2 linked regions of the Flectobacillus major DSM 103 genome follow. The protein of the gene in region 1 binds, or shares a complex with, the protein of each later gene. Links are inferred from orthologs where the notes say so. Each region holds a gene or a part of one and is shown in the gene's direction. Other genes may lie near its edges. The genes, in order: tsaB and tsaD.

Evidence for each region.
Region 2: the proteins of tsaB (region 1) and tsaD are in contact, whole or in part, in a solved structure (PDB 4WQ4), measured with the Escherichia coli proteins. The link is inferred for Flectobacillus major DSM 103 from one-to-one orthologs.

What each region holds. Positions count from the first base shown.
Region 1 is NZ_KE386491.1:3,847,362-3,857,102, reverse strand. What follows is about bases 4,787-7,734. They hold tsaB (tRNA (adenosine(37)-N6)-threonylcarbamoyltransferase complex dimerization subunit type 1 TsaB), read left to right. Parts: upstream 4,787-5,892; coding sequence 5,893-6,576; downstream 6,577-7,734. Other genes in these bases: FLEMA_RS0138255 (HNH endonuclease), read right to left, coding at 7,207-7,728; FLEMA_RS0138265 (DUF2480 family protein), read left to right, coding at 6,580-7,092; FLEMA_RS0138275 (S41 family peptidase), read left to right, coding at 4,787-5,740. Outside these bases: FLEMA_RS71715 (hypothetical protein), read right to left, coding at 1-79; FLEMA_RS71710 (M20 metallopeptidase family protein), read right to left, coding at 346-1,527; FLEMA_RS71705 (M61 family metallopeptidase), read right to left, coding at 1,613-3,064; rpmH (50S ribosomal protein L34), read left to right, coding at 3,337-3,492; rnpA (ribonuclease P protein component), read left to right, coding at 3,581-3,964; more of FLEMA_RS0138275, read left to right, coding at 4,073-4,786; FLEMA_RS0138245 (hypothetical protein), read right to left, coding at 8,129-8,347; FLEMA_RS0138240 (BatD family protein), read left to right, coding at 8,591-9,741. UniProt on the Escherichia coli protein: Required for the formation of a threonylcarbamoyl group on adenosine at position 37 (t(6)A37) in tRNAs that read codons beginning with adenine.
Region 2 is NZ_KE386491.1:4,772,043-4,781,610, forward strand. The notes cover bases 6,739-9,513. They hold tsaD (tRNA (adenosine(37)-N6)-threonylcarbamoyltransferase complex transferase subunit TsaD), read left to right. Parts: upstream 6,739-7,514; coding sequence 7,515-8,513; downstream 8,514-9,513. Other genes in these bases: FLEMA_RS74310 (translocation/assembly module TamB domain-containing protein), read right to left, coding at 6,739-7,073; FLEMA_RS0155175 (hypothetical protein), read right to left, coding at 8,623-9,186; FLEMA_RS0155180 (DeoR/GlpR family DNA-binding transcription regulator), read right to left, coding at 9,261-9,513. Also shown: FLEMA_RS74295 (NlpC/P60 family protein), read left to right, coding at 1-325; FLEMA_RS74300 (DinB family protein), read left to right, coding at 929-1,447; dapF (diaminopimelate epimerase), read left to right, coding at 1,583-2,356; more of FLEMA_RS74310, read right to left, coding at 2,520-6,738; more of FLEMA_RS0155180, read right to left, coding at 9,514-9,568.

The sequences.
Region 1 (9,741 bases):
TAATAAGTTGGTCATTGGGAATAGACTTACAAGATAAAACGCCTAATAGCGATGTCATAAAAAGTAATTTTTTCATCATAGTCTCATTAAAATAATGAATTAAATAAGTAATAGAGCCTATTTGGATGTACTCTACTACCCCAACTAATTAGGTACAAAATTAAGTATGGGTACTAAATTTTGAGCTTAAATAACTTTGCTCGCCTATTTACTTAATGGTTTGTTTTGGCAAAACTTCAATACCTACAACACCAAAATGTCGAGCAAAGCATATACCTATTATATACTGTACTCGACATAGCGGTGTCAATAGTTATTACGGGAAAATAAAAAATGGTAACAGCCTTATAGGGCTAATTCGCTTACGGTTAACCAGCTCATCAGGCCTGCACCAATTTCGAGGGCATTTTCATCAATATCAAAGGTTGGAGTATGTACCCCCGAAATAATACCACGCTCTTCGTTGCGAGTACCTAAACGATAAAAGCAGGCATCTACATGGTGGGTATAAAAAGCAAAGTCTTCGGCAGCAAGCCAAATATCTAGGTCTATTACATTTTCTTGACCCATAAAATCAACCGCAGCACCTTTCATACGACGAGTAAGTTCGGGTTCATTTTTCAAGAAAGGATATCCTTTCTGAATAAACACTTCGCAAGTACCGCCCATTGCCTCGGCTGTTAGTTCGGCAATTTTACGAATCCGTTGTAAGCCTTCAGCACGCCATTCTTCGTCCATAGCACGGAATGTACCCTCTATGTATACCTCGTTAGGGATAACATTGGTAGCTCCATTGGCTATTACTTTGCCAAAAGTAAGCACAGAAGGATAACGAGGGTTGCGGTTACGAGAAATGATTTGTTGCATTGATACAATAATATGCGAGGCTATCAACACAGGGTCGATACAGCTTTCGGGCATTGCACCATGTCCACCTTTTCCTTTTACGGTCAAGTATAGCTCATCGGCCGAGGCCATATACATACCTTCTCTAAAACCAATTTTGCCGACAGGAATATTAGGAGCCACGTGTTGCCCAAGCATTTTATGAGGAGTAGGGTTTTGCAAAACACCCTGTTCAATCATAATGCTTGCTCCACCTGGGGCTTTTTCTTCGGCAGGCTGAAATACCAATTTTACCGTACCCTCAAACTCTTCTTTAAGATTTTGCAAAATTTTGGCAGTTCCTAATAACGACGACGTGTGAACATCATGTCCACAAGCGTGCATCACACCAGGGTTCAGAGATTTGTAAGGTACATCGTTGGCTTCTACAATAGGAAGGGCATCCATATCGGCCCTAAGAGCTACCACTTTTTTTTCAGGATTACGGCCTTCAATCGTTGCTACCAATCCAGTATTGGCAATCTCTACAGGTGTAATACCAATTTCTTTGAGCTTTTGAGCAACATATTTTTGCGTATTAAATTCATGAAAAGAAAGCTCAGGATTGGTATGCAAATAACGACGATTTGCCACAAATTCTCCCGCATGTTGGGCGGCTAATTGTTTGATTTTATCTTTCATTTGATAATATTCTAATGATATAAGAATCGTAAGATAAGCTAATGACTAAGCCAATGTTATTGCAAAGTTACACGACAACAGGGCTTTAGCCCAACCATTCTTTCAAATTCTCATTTTGAGCATCGAGCAACTGCAATTGTACCTTCAACGCTTCGTCAAAAGTAACCTCTATCCCATACCAACTTAAAAGGGCTTGTACCTGTGTTTCGAGAGGCGTATTACCCAAAATACATTCTTCAAAATATGTTGATAACGAACCACCCGCTACCTCTTCGGCTATCGTCCGATAATCGGCCAAAGAATAGCCAATAGCTGTTTTACCAAAACGCTCCCACATCAAACGCATCACATCGTGAATCGACTTTTGGTGTTGGGTTGCCTGACGAATGTAACCATCTAATAAAAAAGCGACTACTGCCCCTTTATTATAAATGGATACCCGTCGATGTGGAATTGAGGCAACGTAACCATCTAACCATAAATCAAAAGAAGCTTCTACCAACGACATCGACGATTTGCCATCCTGCTCAAAATGACGTTTGAGGGTTGTTTCAAACTCTTTGAGGTACTCTTCTAACGAAAAAACACCCGATTGTTTGAGAAAAACATCGCCAAGATAGGTTGTTACCCCTTCGGCTACAAAGCCTGTCTGAAAATAGTTTTCTCGGGTCAAGTCGTATGGCAACATTTCTACAGGTCTGATTTTACAGATATTCCAAGCATGATATAGCTCGTGCGAGCTTACGCCCAAAAGGTCGGAATATAGGCCATCGCCCTCAGTATCAGGCCCCAAAACAACCATTGTAGAGCTACGATGTTCTACTCCATGATAAAAAGACACAGGTAGAATCCAATTGATGAAATGGTATTCCTTTTCAGGAAAATCGCCCATAACATCAATTTGTTTTTGAGAAAATTTGGTAAAATCTAATACTATTTTTTCCCAGTTGGGCTGGTAATTTCCTAAGAACCAAACATAAAAATCAACATCCCTAATGGCAAATTGTTGGCTTTGTAAATAAGGACTTGCCAACACAGGAGAATCAACCAAATGATAGTAATCATCGGCCCATAAAGTGTTATTTTTATATTGTAAGCCACAAGCTACTTTATAAGTATCGGGCAAATTCAACTCAACCGAGCAAGGTTCGTGCATTCGGCCATTTACGTATGGCAAGCAATTGACAAAATTTACATATAAAGTATTTTCGTCGATATATGAACTTCCAGCATTGGCAAAAACACCACTTGGATGCTGAATAAAGGCATAATACCTTAATTTTACCGTTAGTTTGCTAGCACCTTTGGTGTACACTTTCCAGCGGTCTTTAGATACCTTATGGAAGTCTACCTTTCTGTTGAGTTCGTCTGTAATCTCAAAAGTTTGAATATTTTTGGCAAAATTCTGAAGCTCATAACGCCCAGGCCGCCAAGCAGGTAACTGAATTTTTATACGGTCAGATGTAATATTTTCAACCTCCATTTCTATCGTTAGGAAATGGCTCTGAGGATTTTCTGCATAAATTTTGTATCTCATTTTTTATCGGGAATGCTAAAGATGCAAGGTACTATTATTCGTAAAGAATCCAAAGTTACTCATAATCAAGGTGCAAGCAATTAGAATCTTTTGGTAAAGTAGTTTGCAATTTTAAAAAAAATAAGTACCTTTGCACTCCTATTTTTGGGACAAAAGATTTTTATATTTTGAAAATTTTCACTGATACTTCAGACCAACTTTGATAATTTTTCAAAATATCTCTGAAAATCAGTCAGTTTATATTGTAAAAGACATTTCAATTTTCAATAGCAATGAAAAGAACATTTCAACCATCGGTAAGAAAAAGAAAAAACAAGCACGGATTCCGTGATAGAATGTCAACTGCAAATGGTCGCCGTGTATTGGCTGCTCGCCGTGCAAGAGGAAGACACAAATTGACAGTTTCAGACGAGAAGAGAGGTAAGTAATTTGTGAGTTTCTGCGTTTCGTGTTTCATGTCTCGTGTTAACAATTACTCAACTCGATTCCAGAAACAAGTAATTAAAGAAACTTTGAATGAAAAAAACTTTCAAGAAATCTGAGCGACTTTCTAGCAAGAAAATTATTGAATCCCTCTTTGACAAGGGTAGTGAACAAACCAAATCGGTTTTTCTCTACCCTTTTCGTGTTTCTTTCCTTGAAAAAAATACAGATACACCTAGTACCGAATTACCCCAAATTCTGATTTCGGTTTCTAAACGATACTTCAAACACGCCGTTGACCGCAACCTCATAAAACGCCGTACTCGTGAGGCTTATCGCCTCAACAAACAGCTATTGCTCCAAAAAAATACTCAGCCATTACCTGCATACATTGCTTTTGTGTATATTGCTAAGAAAATAGAGGATTATGCCAAAATTGAAAAGGCTATGAAAGGTATTTTATACAAAATGAATTAAAGAAATTTTGTGTAAAATAAAGCTTATTCGATGGCTACTATTTCGACATAACATAATCACAACTACTTCGTTATATTCTTGTTTTGAAAAGCTGAATTATATCATCCTATGAAATTGAAAAGACCTTACAGAACCCTATTGGCTACCACTGTGGTAATAACGGGGTTATCGCTCGCTTCTTTTACTGACCCCGGTGAAAGGTTTTTTGAAATTGCCAAAAATTTAGACATTTACGCTACGCTTTTCAAAGAACTCAACCGCTATTATGTCGATGAAATCAACCCCAATCGAACCATTAAAACGTCGATTGATGCCATGTTAAAGTCATTTGACCCCTATACCGTGTACTATGCCGAAGACGATATCGAGGATTACATGACCATGACCACTGGCAAATACAATGGCATTGGAATTGTTACAGGTAACCGCTCGGGGCGTATTACTGTTATGGGAATTGACGAAGGTACACCTGCCGAAAAATCGGGCTTGCGTATAGGCGACGAAATCGTTAAAGTAGATGGAATTGAACTTAATAATAAAAAAGGAATAGACCCTGGCAAGCTTATTAAAGGACAAACAGGTACTATTGTAAAGCTTACAGTAAAACGATATGGTAGCAATAAACTCGAAGAGATTAGCATAGCCAGGGATGTCGTAAAAATGAAAAATGTAACTTACTTTGGTATGATTAACGACGAAGTAGGCTATATCGACCTCAAAGATTTTAATAGCACGGCTTCTAAGGAAGTACGCCAAGCTTTTACCGATTTGAAAGCGAATGGTATGAAAAAACTGGTGATTGATTTGCGTGACAATCCTGGGGGGTTGCTAAATATGGCAGTGGATATTTGTAATATTTTCTTGCCAAAAGATGCCGAAATAGTGTCGACGAAAGGAAAAGTTGAAGAATGGAACAAAACCTATACAGGGCTAAAACCTGCTGTCGATATTGATATTCCGATTACTGTACTTACCAATTCGAGAAGTGCTTCGGCTGCCGAAATTGTAGCAGGTGTTATTCAGGATTACGATCGTGGTGTACTGGTTGGCCAACGTAGCTATGGCAAAGGACTTGTACAAATCACGCGTGACTTGTCGTTCAATACCAAACTAAAAGTAACAACGGCCAAATACTATATTCCAAGTGGACGCTGTATTCAGGCTATTGACTACGGACACCGCAATCCTGATGGAAGTGTCGGCAAAGTGCCAGATTCTTTGATTACGGCTTTCAAAACGGTTCGTAGCGGACGAACAGTATTTGACGGAGGGGGAATTCTGCCCGATATAGAAGTTGAAAAACCAACTCCAGCAATGGTTACTCAGGCTTTATCTAATCGTTTGATTTTGTTTGATTATGCTATTAAATACCACCACGAACACCCAAGTATCAAGCCTGCCAAAGAGTTTGCTTTGAGCGATGCCGAATATCAAGATTTTATAAAATGGGCTGTTAATCAGTCTTTTGACTATACAACACAAGCTGAAAAAGACCTGAATGTACTTGAAGCATCGGCCAAAAAAGAACGTTATTACGATGCCGTATCTGACCAATTGAAATCCCTTCGTGCCAAACTTTCACACAATAAAGAGGCCGATATGTTGAAGTTTAAGGATGAAATCAAAATGGCTTTGGAACAAGAAATTGTAGTGCATTATTATCTGCAAAAAGGAACTCGTGAACAGTCATTTGCCAAAGACCCTGAGATTCAGGCAGCTCTAAAATTGTTTACAGATATGAACCGTTACAATGCTATTTTGAAAGGAAGCAAGTAATTTTGTACTGGGCTATATCCTAAAGCAAAAGATAAAGTTATAGCATTGGCTCTTGCTTTATCTTTTGCTTTTTTTATTTAATTATTTATTTGTTGTAAGTAAGCTAGTAATGAGGCACTGAGTTGTTGTTGCTATTCTTAAATTATTATTTTATGTCTTTAATTGTTAGTATCGATACATCCACCAAGGTATGTTCAGTGGCATTGCATCAAGATGGTAAACTTTTAGCCTTGAATGAGTTATTTACCGAAAAATCGCACTCGGGAATGCTCACGACATTGGTTGAAAATGTGGTAAAATATGCAGGTTTTTCGCTCCAACAGTTAGACGCCATTGCTGTAGCCAAAGGGCCAGGCTCTTATACTGGGCTTCGGATTGGTGTATCTACAGCCAAGGGCTTGTCTTTTTCATTAGATAAACCGCTTATTTCGGTCAATACCCTCGAAGCTATGGCAAGTCAGATGAAGGATTTTTATCCAGCAAACTACCTGCTTTGCCCAATGATTGATGCTCGACGCATGGAAGTTTATTGTGGGCTTTGGGACAATAGTTTGCTGCAAGTTACCACTACAGAAGCCAAAATAATTGATGAAACATCATTTGAGGAACTTTTAGCTACTCAGAATGTTGTATTTTTTGGTGATGGTGCTCAAAAATGCAAAGCCAAAATAACGCATGAGCATGCTATTTTTCCTACGGTTGAGATTTACCCATCGGCCAAAACGGTAGGAATATTGGCATATCAGGCGTATCAACGGCAAGCTTTTGAAAATGTTGTAAGTTTTGAGCCTTTCTACCTCAAAGATTTTGTTGGAACAACACCCAAAAGCAAATAGAATATGGAAACCGAGGATATAATTATCAATAAAGTAGCCAATAGTGGGCTTGTAACTCTCAATTTAGAAGATTACTACCATCAGGGAGAAAGGGTGGTTTATGATATTAAAGATAACCTCTTTATGGGAATGATTTTGAAGGAAAAAGACTTTCGCGAGTTCCTTAAAAGTCATGACTGGTCGGTATATGCAGGCAAAAATGTAGCGATTGTCTGCTCGGAAGATGCTATTGTACCCACTTGGGCTTATATGCTTTTGACCCTAAAATTACAACCTGTGGCTAATTTGGTGGTATTTGGTAACCTGCAACAGCTCGAAGAAAAACTATATTACGATGCCATTGCCAAGATCAATCCTCATGATTATTTAGATGCACGTGTAGTGATTAAAGGCTGCTCAAAAGTTCCTGTACCTACAGTAGCCTATGTCGAAATTACTCGTTTGTTACAGCCCTATGTCAAGTCATTGATGTTTGGTGAACCTTGTAGTACTGTACCTTTGTATAAGAAAAAATAAAACGTGTTATATGTCAAAATCGTCATACTAAACAAGAGGTTGTTTAGTATGACGATTTTTTTGTTTGAACCCTAGTAATCTATCTCAAGCAATAAGTTCTAATAGATTAGATACTTAATCTGCCCAAGCTCTTTTTTCTTTTTTGCCCAAAAAGGGTATCCAACTGGCTTCCATAGCACCACCAAAATCCCGTAAAAACATCACAAAAGAGGGTTTGTAAGGTTTGCTTCTTAGTATCATACCTGCTTCTTCAGGTGTTAGGTCTCCTTTCTTTGAATTACAACGCTTACAGGCTGTGATAAGATTGTCCCACGAAGTACGTCCTCCTCGTGACTTAGGCTGTACGTGGTCGAGGGTTAGGTCTTCTTTAGAACCACAATATTGGCATTCACCGTGGTCGCGTCTAAAGATATTCTGGCGAGAAAGAATTACGCCCTTAAATGGCATATAAACATACCTATGGAGACGAATAACAGATGGCATAGGGAACGACTGAGACACAGTACGAAGCTGCTCAGTTTCGGATTCGGCAACAAGGTCTGCCTTTTTGAGATATACGAGTAAAAATGCTTTTGGAATAGAACAAACTGCCAATGCACTATAATCTTGATTCAATACTAAGACTTTCCGACCCATAATTATAAAAATTTTGTTGGTGAAATAATCGGTCATCAGTCGGAGGTTTTTGCCAAGTTACCTTACTAAACGACCTGATATATGTAATTGATTCATTGTACTAGATTATAAAATTAGCCGTGATTATAGGCCAATGGTTGTGATTAGATTGTGTTAAAGGTGCTTTTTACGTATTTGCAAATTAATGATAAATCCTAATAATACAACGACTGAACTGTAAAAATAGTTTTCACATAACTTTTTGTTAATGAGTATTTTACAGAAGTATTCAGGATTTTGGTGAGCTAATGACTAATGTAGCCGAAGAAGAAGACAAAAATACATTTTCACCAAGTATTGTAAGAATATCTTGGTGAAAATGTACGCTATAAAACAAGGTAAGGGATTTTGTAACAAAAATTTAGGCTGTAATCAATTGGGTTTTCTTTCGGAATCGGTTAAAACATCGTGTTATTAATCGCTCATAAGTTTTCCCATACTGTTCAAAACACCAATCTTTAAGAGATTTTACTTCTTCAATAGCGATGTTTTTGATAGCTTTTCTAAGCTCTTTTTCAAATAACTTGGCATCAAAACTAACTTTATCAAGAATCATTTTGACGTAATCTAACGTTGTCATAGTTTTTTAGAGATTTGAAAATTTGGTTTAATGAAAAAGTTGAATTGTAAAAGTGTAATTTGGGTTAAACTAAATATCCTGACATAAAAAGGTTGTATCTTGCTAAAAAATTGCCATATATTTTAGACTAGTTCTTTCTTCATTATCAAAAACAAGTGGCTATACATGGTAATAGCACTGTTGAATTTTCAATTAAATAATGGTTTCATAAACTAGGGAAATAGTACCCTTTGACGAAAAACGGTGAAATTTACGAAAAATTATATTACTATTTCAATATTATTTTGTTTTTTAATTAGCTATATCGGGATAGCCCAAGACAACACGCCTGTAGTTACGCTTGGCGAAAAAAATATTACGAGCGATATGCCTTTTGTAGTGACTGTGGTAATCAAAACAACGCCCGAACAGCCTATTCCCGAGTGTAGATTCCCCGAATTTCCAGATTTTAGTAAGCGTGGGTTTACCAAAGCCATAGCTAGGTCGTTGGTGGCTGGGCAGCCTATTGTTACTTACAGTATTTCACAAAATTATTTGCCCAAAAAAGAAGGCACACTAAAAATAAAACCCTTCAAGCTGCTCGTCAATAATACTGAGGTTAAAAGTGAAGGTTGTTTGGTGATTGTAACCAAACCTCTCGATAACCCTTTGGCCGAAGAAACCGAAACTACCAGCGAAGATTTTACTGATTTTATAGAAGGCAATCAAAAAGATTTGGTCAATGTAAAAGAGAATGCTTTCCTTTCGCTCAATACCAACAAGCTTAATCCTTTTGTGGGGGAAGGTTTTACACTGACTTTGGCATTTTATGTAGCAGAAAGTAATACTGCCGATATTCAGTTTGACCAAAATACTACTCAAATTCCTGCTATTATCAAAAAAATCAAACCTGAAAGCTGCTGGGAAGAAAGCTTTGGCCTGACCGAAACCCAAGGAGAATCTATTAAGATTAATGGCAAAAATTATATGCAGTACAAGTTTTATCAAGCTACTTTTTATCCACTCAACAACAAAGAAATCGTAATCCCATCGGTAAACTTACGCCTTCTCAAAGATGCCAATAGCAAAGAAGAGGGCAAAAAGCAATCATACGTGTCGTTTAGTACCAAGCCTTTTGTGATAAAACCTAAAGACTTACCGCCACACCCACTCAAACAACAAATATCGGTAGGTGTATTTACCCTAAAAGAAACCGTTAATACCACCAATATCGCAACAGGAAAGTCAATCGACTACCAAATCCAGATTTCGGGCGATGGCAATATTTCAGAAGTAAAGTTGCCTACAGTAAAAAATGACAGTACATTCGACTTCTTTCAGCCCGATATTAATTCAACTATTTCGCCTCAAGGCAACAAAATAATTGGTACAAAATCATTTACTTTTCATATAAT
Region 2 (9,568 bases), 930 kb from region 1 along the record:
AGTTATCTTCAAAGACTATGATGGTTCTAAGAATCGTCAAAAGTTTAAAATTACATATGATACTGATAAAAAGGAATTTTATATAGTCTCAGAAATGACAGATGATCAAGTACCAGGAGGGTTAAGAAAAGATGAACTTTCTATTCCATTGGCTTCAATAGGGCAGCCTATAAGCTCAACTACAAGTTTTTTGGGGAATATGGAGGGATGTAATGCTGAAATTTTATTAGACAAAGGGTTTAGATATAATGCTGATATTAATTCAAAGCCCAGTAGAATAGTTGTAACTAAAAATGCCTGTTCATTCACGTACTCAAAAAAATAGCTAAGACACAATCATCTGAAAGATTTGCCATGATTCCAAACAAATCAAAATTAGTTCCATTTTACCTAAGGGTATATACAGAATTATTGTACACTTTAATAGTCGAGGATATGGAACCTATGCAGATAGGGCTATTGGGCAATCTACTAATTTAAAGAAAGTCTAGGAATTTAAGTAGGACTTTTGGAGAAGGGTAAAATAAAGTTGAGAAATATTCATGTTTTAAGGAATATTAATCCTTCATGAGTATGTTGAATGAAATGCTATTTCTTTAATATTTTGTAATTCTATAGTCGATTATGTAGTCGAAACAGCGATCAAAGTCATTAAAAGTTTAAACTATGTTTAAACTGAAAATCATAGGATAAACCAATATAAACAAAAAAGTCTCATAATCTATTGACTATGAGACTTTTAATCGGCGGTCTGGACGGGACTCGAACCCGCGACCCCATGCGTGACAGGCATGTATTCTAACCAGCTGAACTACCAAACCTTTTACTTTTTAACAACTTGTTATTACTTCGTTGCTGAATTGTGATGCAAAATTAGTGGTTTTTTTCTGTAATGCAATACCTTTGTGAAAAAAAAAATAAAAAAACGATGAGACAGGCCGAAAAAAATGAGTATCCACAACATAAATATTTCTCAAGGTATATAGAGTATTCTGATAGTCAGGATGTTATTGAGATGCTTGTGAAGCAAAAAGAGGAGGTGTTTTTTTTATTAAAAAATTTGACAGAAATCCAACAAAGCTATCGTTATGCCGAAGGAAAGTGGTCGATTAAGGAGTTGGTAGGACATATTACCGATACAGAACGCATTTTTTCGTACCGTTCGTTGTGTATTGCTCGTGGTGAAAAAGCTCCTTTGCCAGGTTTTGATGAAAATGAATACATGGCTATGTCTAATTTTTCTGAACAAAGCTTTGAATCTTTGCTCGAACAATACCGTTTAGTAAGAGAATCGTCTATTGCTTTGTACGCTTCTATGACAGAAGAAATTGCCTCTCGTATGGGCAATGCTAATGGCTTTGAGGTATCGGCAAGAGCCTATGCTTGGGCGATTGCTGGCCACGAGGCTCATCATATTAGTATTTTGAAAGAAAGATATTTGTCATAGCTAATTGATGTTATAAGCTAGAAAACGAAGTGTTTTGTGAAAGTCTTGATTAAATTGTCTAACTAATCTGGATTTATAACTAATCAAAATTGTGCCATCGTATTGTAGTACTTTGTGCCTTAATAATAGATAAATATGAAATTTTATAAATACCAAGGAGCTGGTAATGATTTTGTGGTGATTGACGACCGAGATAAATCGTTTCCTGTTTCTCAAGAATTAATTGCACTGATGTGCCATCGTCGTTTTGGCATTGGTGCCGATGGCCTAATGTTGTTGCAAAATGACGAGCAGTATGATTTTAGAATGGTTTATTTCAATTCTGATGGTACAGAAGGCTCGATGTGTGGCAATGGAGGACGTTGTTTGGTGCGTTTTGCTCATGATATTGGTGTAATTGGCAACACCACCACTTTTATTGCTATCGATGGCGAACATGAGGCTTCGGTGAACCCCGATACCATTTCTTTAAAGATGATTGATGTTGCAGGGGTTGAGCAGACAGTGAAGTATGATTTTATGAATACAGGCTCTCCACATTATGTAGAGTTTGTGGAAAATTTGGCTCATTTCGATGTTTATACTACAGGCAAAAATATTAGATATGGAGAGCCTTTTGTGAGTAAAGGAGGAACAAACGTAAATTTTGTGGAAGTTATAGGACAAAATGCTTTGTCGGTACGTACTTATGAGCGTGGTGTGGAGGATGAAACTTATGCTTGTGGAACGGGGGTTACAGCTTGTGCTCTATCTGCCAATTTACGACTTGGCTTTGAAAAATTTGTTGATGTAAAAGTACTTGGAGGAGATTTAAGAATTGAGTTTTCTAAAAAAGCTGATAATACTTTTGAGAATATCTATTTAATTGGCCCTGCTGTTCAGGTATTTATAGGAGAGTGGAGAAATTAGTTTAATAGAGAGGGGGGAGCTGTTAATGAGTAAGTTAGTGATTTTTAATTGAGTCAATTGTGAGTGGATTGTTAGTTAAGGCCAAATGCCATCTCAATATTTTGAGTTCTTCAAATACCAACTTTTTTCAAAAAAATCACTAAATCACTCATCAGAATTAACACTAAGGATTACTCAGAAAGTCGATTTGGTTGGTTTTTTCTTGACCATCGCTTAATGAAGCTGCATTTTTGAGTTTTTGCTTGTTGGGAAAAAGGTAGTTAAAGCTTTTTGAATAAAGTACCGACATCCCGCCAGAAGTGAACGTTTGGTATTGAGTATTGAATGAACCTAAAATAGAGGTTTGTACATTTCGGTTATAGGTTTTGAGCCTCAAACTTCCATCTCTTTTGATAAACCACTCTAGCGACCAGTCTCCGATAAGCGATAGGGCATTGGTTTGGTTAAGAGCCGTAGTAAAGCCACCACTTCTTGTGATACGGAAACGGTCGTTGAAATTGTACGAAAACCTTAATTGTAGGTTATTAATCAAATCTTGATTAAGGCCATTACCATTGAGCGATAAGTCTACATTAAGGTTCTGGTCAATTTTTGAGAATACATTACTCAATTGGTTCGAGGCCAACTCCATGAGGTTATTAACCAAATTGACGGAAGCAAATGCTGCAGCACTATTAGAAACCATTTGTCCTAATAACAACACATTGCTAACCTGTCGGTTGAGTTCTTGCTCGTCGGTTCTGATACGGTTCTGAAATGCTGTTACCCCCGAATTAAATTCTGGGTTTTGAGGGTAATCGTGTAGTTTTAAATCAAATGAAATATTGGGTTGTAACAGACGGTCTTTAAGATTAATAATGACATCTACTGGATAACGACGGGTAAACTCTGCCCGATTTTTGTAGGTACTAGAACCCTGAGCCGAGGTATCGATAACCGAGCCAAGGTAATTGACGTTTTGCGTATAGGCAGCTTTAATATCCAAAATAGCATCGTAAGGGCTACCCGACCAGCTAATTCGGCTGCCACGTTGAATCGTAAATTTCTTATTAATAATATTTTGGAAAGTAAAGGTATAATCTCCTCGTTCTATGGCGTATTCGCCTGTCATACTAAAATCGCCTTTGGTATCTACTTTTAGGTTGATTTTTCCTGTTCCATTTACTCGCATGATATCGCCAGTTTGTTTGTCAAACTGTACTTCACCATAAGCATCAGGGTTAAAATCGAATTTGAAATCCATTTTGATACGGCTATCGCTAGTCTCGATTTTTTGTGTGGTCGTAGCCGACGAATCTTTGGTTTGTGCTGCCAAAAACTCTATTTCTTCTTGGTTGCCTGCATCTTGTGCTTTGTCGAGCGGAATAAATAAACGTGTGCCTCTATCGCTGCGAATATCAGCATCTATATTGAGGTTGCTGGGTGTACCAGTAATGCCGATGCGTCCACTGGCATAGCCTACACCGTAGTAAGTATCATTGTCTTTACGGGTTGTATTCAAAATCTTGAAACGATTCATATTGGCGTTGAGCTGTAGCGTAAAGGTTTTGTCACCATCATAATACACCCCACCCGACAAGGTAGCTTTATTGCCTTCTTCGTCGGTTAGGCGGAGGCTTTTGGCACGAATTTCATCGGGTTCAAATACCAGTTTGTCCTCAAAATTCAAAGTAGTTTTGAGGTAATCAAAGAACAATGAGCCTTTTTTTAGATCAATAGTGCCATTGACAATAGGGTGGCGTAAATTTCCTGAAATATTTAAGTCGCCACTAGCAGAGCCTTTGAGTTTTGAAAAAAGACCTTTGGTAAAAGGTTCGAGGATTTGAAGGCTGGTTTGGTTGAGGTTGGCTGTCAAATTCAGCGAGTTTTCTTGTTGTTTAGGGTCATAGGTTCCTCGCATTTTTAGTACATGATTGCTCAAACGTTCGAGGTTATAATCAATTCGGACAATCTGGGCTTCTTGGTCGTACATGCCTGTTCCTTCCAAATTACCAATCAAAAAGTTATCTAAGGTTAAGCCATCGATACGTAATTGAGAATCGGCGTTGACATGGTTGTATACTTCTTTTAGTGACACGTCGGCATTGACAATGCCTCCAAAGTTGAAGGCAATAATAGGAGCGAGGGTTTCGAGGCTAAAGTTTTTTGCCTTAAAATTCATTACTTCTGTGGAGTCGGTCGATATTTTGCCATTGAGCGATACAAATTGGTCGTCGTTGCCTACTACTAAATTTTGTGCACTCAACTCTTTCCCCATCACACTAATAAGGTTTTCGGGATTGATTGTCCACACTTGGTCGAGCATCCTGAATTTTGACCGAATAAATTGTAACGAAATACCTTCTTGGATAAACCTTAGAGTACCATTGAGATTGGCCTGATTAGTAGCATTTTCTTGTTTGATATTACTAGTAAATCTGATTTTGTCTTGGTCCCACGAGGCTTCTAAATCTAAATTTTCGGTAGGTTGCAAAATGCTTATTTTTTGATTTTTTGAAGAAATAATAAGCGATGCTAGTACTTCGGGTGTATTATAGAATTTTGAGCTATTGAGGTCGATATGCGAACGATAAAACTGATATTTATTACCCAATAAAAGGGTGTCTATGGTCGACTCCAACGAAAATGTCGAGGTATTACTAATACCGAATGTACCATTGATTTGGGTATTTTTAGCTACTTTCCCTTCAGGATATACCAAGGCCATTACAGGGTAAAAATCTTTCAGTAAAAACTTATAGTCGATTCTGTAAGGCATTGGGGTAAAGCTGAGTTTATGGGCATAGTAGCTTTGTCGTGCTTTTTCGTCGCCCGTAAAGTACAACTTATATTCCTGTACCAACTGCTGTAAATCTCTGACAGCCTTACTTGGTTTGAAGTCGCCAGAAAAGGCAAAATTAGCCACCTCCGACTCCAAAGCCCAACGCCGATGATTGGGGTTAATTTCAGATACAATACGGATAGAGTCGAGAAACAAATCTCGTCGTTCAAAACCAATAGTTGTATTATAAAACTTAGCTTTTCCGATGGCCTTGTCTATTTCATAACCCTTGAGTTGTACATCCAAAATGGTAGTAAAACGCCAATCGTCTTTGGTAAAGTTGAGTTCACGAAGGTTGGATTTTGATAGCTTCCCGATAAGGTCAATTTGGTCTTTATTATTTCTAAAATCAACTTTGCCAAATAGGTCAAAAATCAGGTTGGTATCTTTTACGGCCACACGCCCTTCAAAAAGCTTTTTGGCGAGCTGGCCATTTACATAAATATTTTTGTACTGATACTGGTTAAAATCAATCTGATTGACATCTCCATCAAATTTTAATACTGCATCGTTCCACGAAAAACCTTTACCTTCTATTTTGCCTGCCAAGGTCAAATTACCTAGTATATTCTGCTGGTCGATGAGTTTGCCTAAGTTAAAATCTTTGGCTTTTACCGAGCCACTGTACGATGATCTTGCCGAGTTGTCTTGCAAAAGCATACTTACATCCATGTCTAATTTCCCCAATTCAGATTCCAATAAACCTTTTGTTTTGAAATTAGAGGTAGTGCCTACAAAGTTGCCATCAAATATGATATGGCCAAATTGCTGAATACTCGAAACCGTTTCTTTTCCGATATAATTTGCCAAATCTTGAACCTGCACATGTGATTTATTCATACGAAGATTCATTTGAGTTTTTGGAATAGAAGGTAAGCCATCGAAGGCAAAATCGCCATGAAGTTTTGATTTTTTACCGAAATATAAATCAAATTGTGAAAGCCTAAATTTATTGACAGTGCCATCAAAATTACCATTAAGGTAATAGGTATCTTTAAATTGATACATATCGTTGACAAATCTGCCAAGGTCGTCCGAGCTTACCACTGTCGAATCAAAATTAGCTCGCATGCGTACCTTTGCATTCCATTTCTTAAAATCTTTTTGACTATTGAACGACATCACGATCTGGTTTCTTACCACCGAATTATTCAGTTTTAATAGCAATTTATCAAACCGCATTTGGGTATCCGAAATCAAGAAATTGGTTTGAAGAGTTTTGATACGAGTATCAGAAAAACGGTCATAACCCTTGAGGGTTGTTTTGAAAGAAATCGTATCTCGAATAAGCGTAAAGTCATTGAGGTGAGCCTCTAGCTCGTGTAAAGTAAAATGATAGTGGTCAAATGACTTTCGATTGTTGAGATATGGCTCAGACTCATCGTTCAGCGTAAATACACCATCGACAATATCGGCTTCTTTGATAATAAAAGGCGAAGGATGCGGGTTTTTTGGGCGAGGCTTGGGGGGGGCTAACAGTTTATTGATTCGACGAATAAATTCATCTATATTCAAATCACCGTTTTTGTCAATCACCAAAACTACTTTTGGACGATACAAGCGCACATAATCTAATTGATTTTGGGTGGTATCTAAGGCTAGATTTTGTATTTGAAAGTCTAGATCAAGCTTGTCAATATCAATCATCTGATAACCCTGATAGTCTTTTACCCGAACACCTTCTAAGGTAGCTTCGTCAAAAAAATGTATAGTAACTTTGTCTATTTCAATAGGATAGCCCAAAGCCTTAGAGATTTTGGGGGCATAATATTGGGCTAGTTTGGTCTGAATATAGGAAGTTCTCAGAATAGCAGCCAGCAAAACAGCTATCAACAAAAAGCCTACAATGGTGTATAGGACAGTTTTAGTAGATATTTTGAGGGCATTGAAAATCATGAATACTTTATTACGAAAGAGAAAGAGATTGTATCAATAGTAAGTACTTATACGTTTGGTGCCATCTTTATTGGGCAGCGGCAACAACTCATTTTTATAGGTTAATGTAATATCGCTAAATCATAGAGGCATAATCGTACAATTAAATACTTAAATAACAAAAATTTAGAAAAATGATTAGTACTATTCCTATAATCAACGATTGAACGAAAAAATAAGTATTATCAAAAAGGCTGTTTGCAAAATATTGAAGCATTTCATTCAAAATAACTTTATCTTGAAACTTAGGATTATTCTCTTTTACTATTTCTCAAAGCTATAATTAATTTGTATGCTAGCAAAAAACATTTATTGATAACAAATAGCCTAAATATACTCTTCTGATTGTGTAAGATACTCAGCTTAATAAATGATTGGTTATCTTTGTGAAAAAATTAGATTATGACCATTTTAGCCATAGAATCATCTTGTGACGATAGCTCAGCGGCTGTTATAATAGATGGCAAACTTCATTCCAATATTGTGGCAAGCCAAGCCATTCATCAAAAATGGGGTGGAGTTGTTCCCGAACTAGCAAGTCGTGCTCATCAGCAACATATCGTACCCGTAGTAGCCGAGGCTCTACAAACAGCGAAGATAACAAAATCTGACCTAAATGCCATAGCATTTACTCGTGGACCAGGACTTTTAGGTTCATTATTGGTAGGTACTTCTTTTGCCAAAGCATTGGCTATGGGTTTGGGTATTCCATTGATAGACGTTCACCACATGCAAGCTCATGTTTTGGCACATTTTATTGATGACCCCAAGCCTCAATTTCCCTTCCTTTGCCTAACCGTTAGCGGTGGACATACACAGATTGTGTTGGTTCGTTCGCCATTAGATATGGAAATTATTGGCGAAACCCAAGACGATGCCGTAGGAGAGGCATTCGATAAAACGGCCAAGCTTTTGAATTTGCCTTATCCTGGTGGGCCATTGATTGACAAATACGCCAAAGAAGGTAATCCTTCAAGGTTTGAGTTTCCGATGGTTGAAATGCAAGGACTTAATTACTCATTTTCGGGTATTAAAACAGCTTTCCTCTATTTCTTACAAAAAGAAACAGCCAAAAGCCCTCAGTTTGTCGAAGAGAATTTAGCGGATATTTGTGCTTCAATGCAAAACACCCTGATAAAGATTTTGTTGCAAAAGCTCAAAAAAGCAGCAAAGCAATACAAAATTAAGGAAATTGCTATTGCTGGAGGTGTTTCGGCCAATTCAGGTTTGCGTGCTGAATTACAAAATTTAGGACAAGAGTTGGGCTGGAATGTGTATATTCCTCAGTTTCAGTATTGTACCGACAACGCAGGCATGATTGCAATGGCTGCCCATTTCAAGGCCGAAATAGGGGAGTTCTGTGGGCAAGATGTTAGCCCTATGCCTCGAATGGCTTGGTAATAGAGGTTTTGCCTTTGGGATGATTTTTTATCTCAAAGGCAAAATTCTATGAGAATCGGGCATATAACTTAAAGGCAGCCTGCTTAATCCAGTTTATGCCGATACTTTTTTAAGCAAATAAAATCTTCATGGCAGCCCAAAGGGCTTTTTTGCAATTAAGGTCGTCTTTAATCTCACCAAGTGCATCCGAATAAAGTAATTTGACTCCCTGAATTTCTCGGGTTTGGTAAGGTGTTAGTGGTATTTCGAGGTTGATTTTAAATAATGAAACCCCAAAGGTCAAAAGCTGATTTACTGATTTTTCGGTTAGTAAGGCTTTTAAGCTAGCATTGCCAATTTTAGATAAATCCAATAAGTCAACCTGATTGATTTGGAGATTGACAGCATTCAAAATTTTTGTTAAAAATGCCAATTCTTCTTCGTTGATATGTTGTACAATAACCAATACTTGGTGTTTGGGATTGTAAGGGATAGAATCTGGCTCGGCTACTGGTGCAACAGGGGCTGTAGTTACATTTTCTATATTTTGTACTTTTACAGGATTTTCGGAGTTGTGCCTAGTGGCTATTTCGTTCTTTACATCGGGTTTTGCCAAAACCTCTTTGTTTGGAATGAAGTAAACGGTTTCTTCCGAAAATAAATACTGTAAATATGTTTTATCTACTTCTGTCATGAACTGATGCTTGGGACATTTGAACAACAAATATCGGAACTGTTGCCCAAAAACATTTTGCTTTTATTTTTTTTCTACTGAATCACGCGTAGATTTTTTGCTCGGTATTGTTCCAACAGCTGCTTATCGGCATTGTAGTCGGTAATAAGTGTATGGATTAAGGTGAGAGGAGCAAACTGGAAATAAGCATTTTTTTCAAGTTTGCTAGCATCGCATAGCAAAAAAACTTCTTTTGATTGGCTTGCCATAGCAGTGGCAATACTCGCTTCTTTTTCACTGGCAGCACTTAGGCCGTTGTGTAGCGATATGCCATCTACCCCAATAAAAGCCTTGTCGGCATGATAACGTGCCAGATGCTCTAGGGCAATACTTCCATGTACCG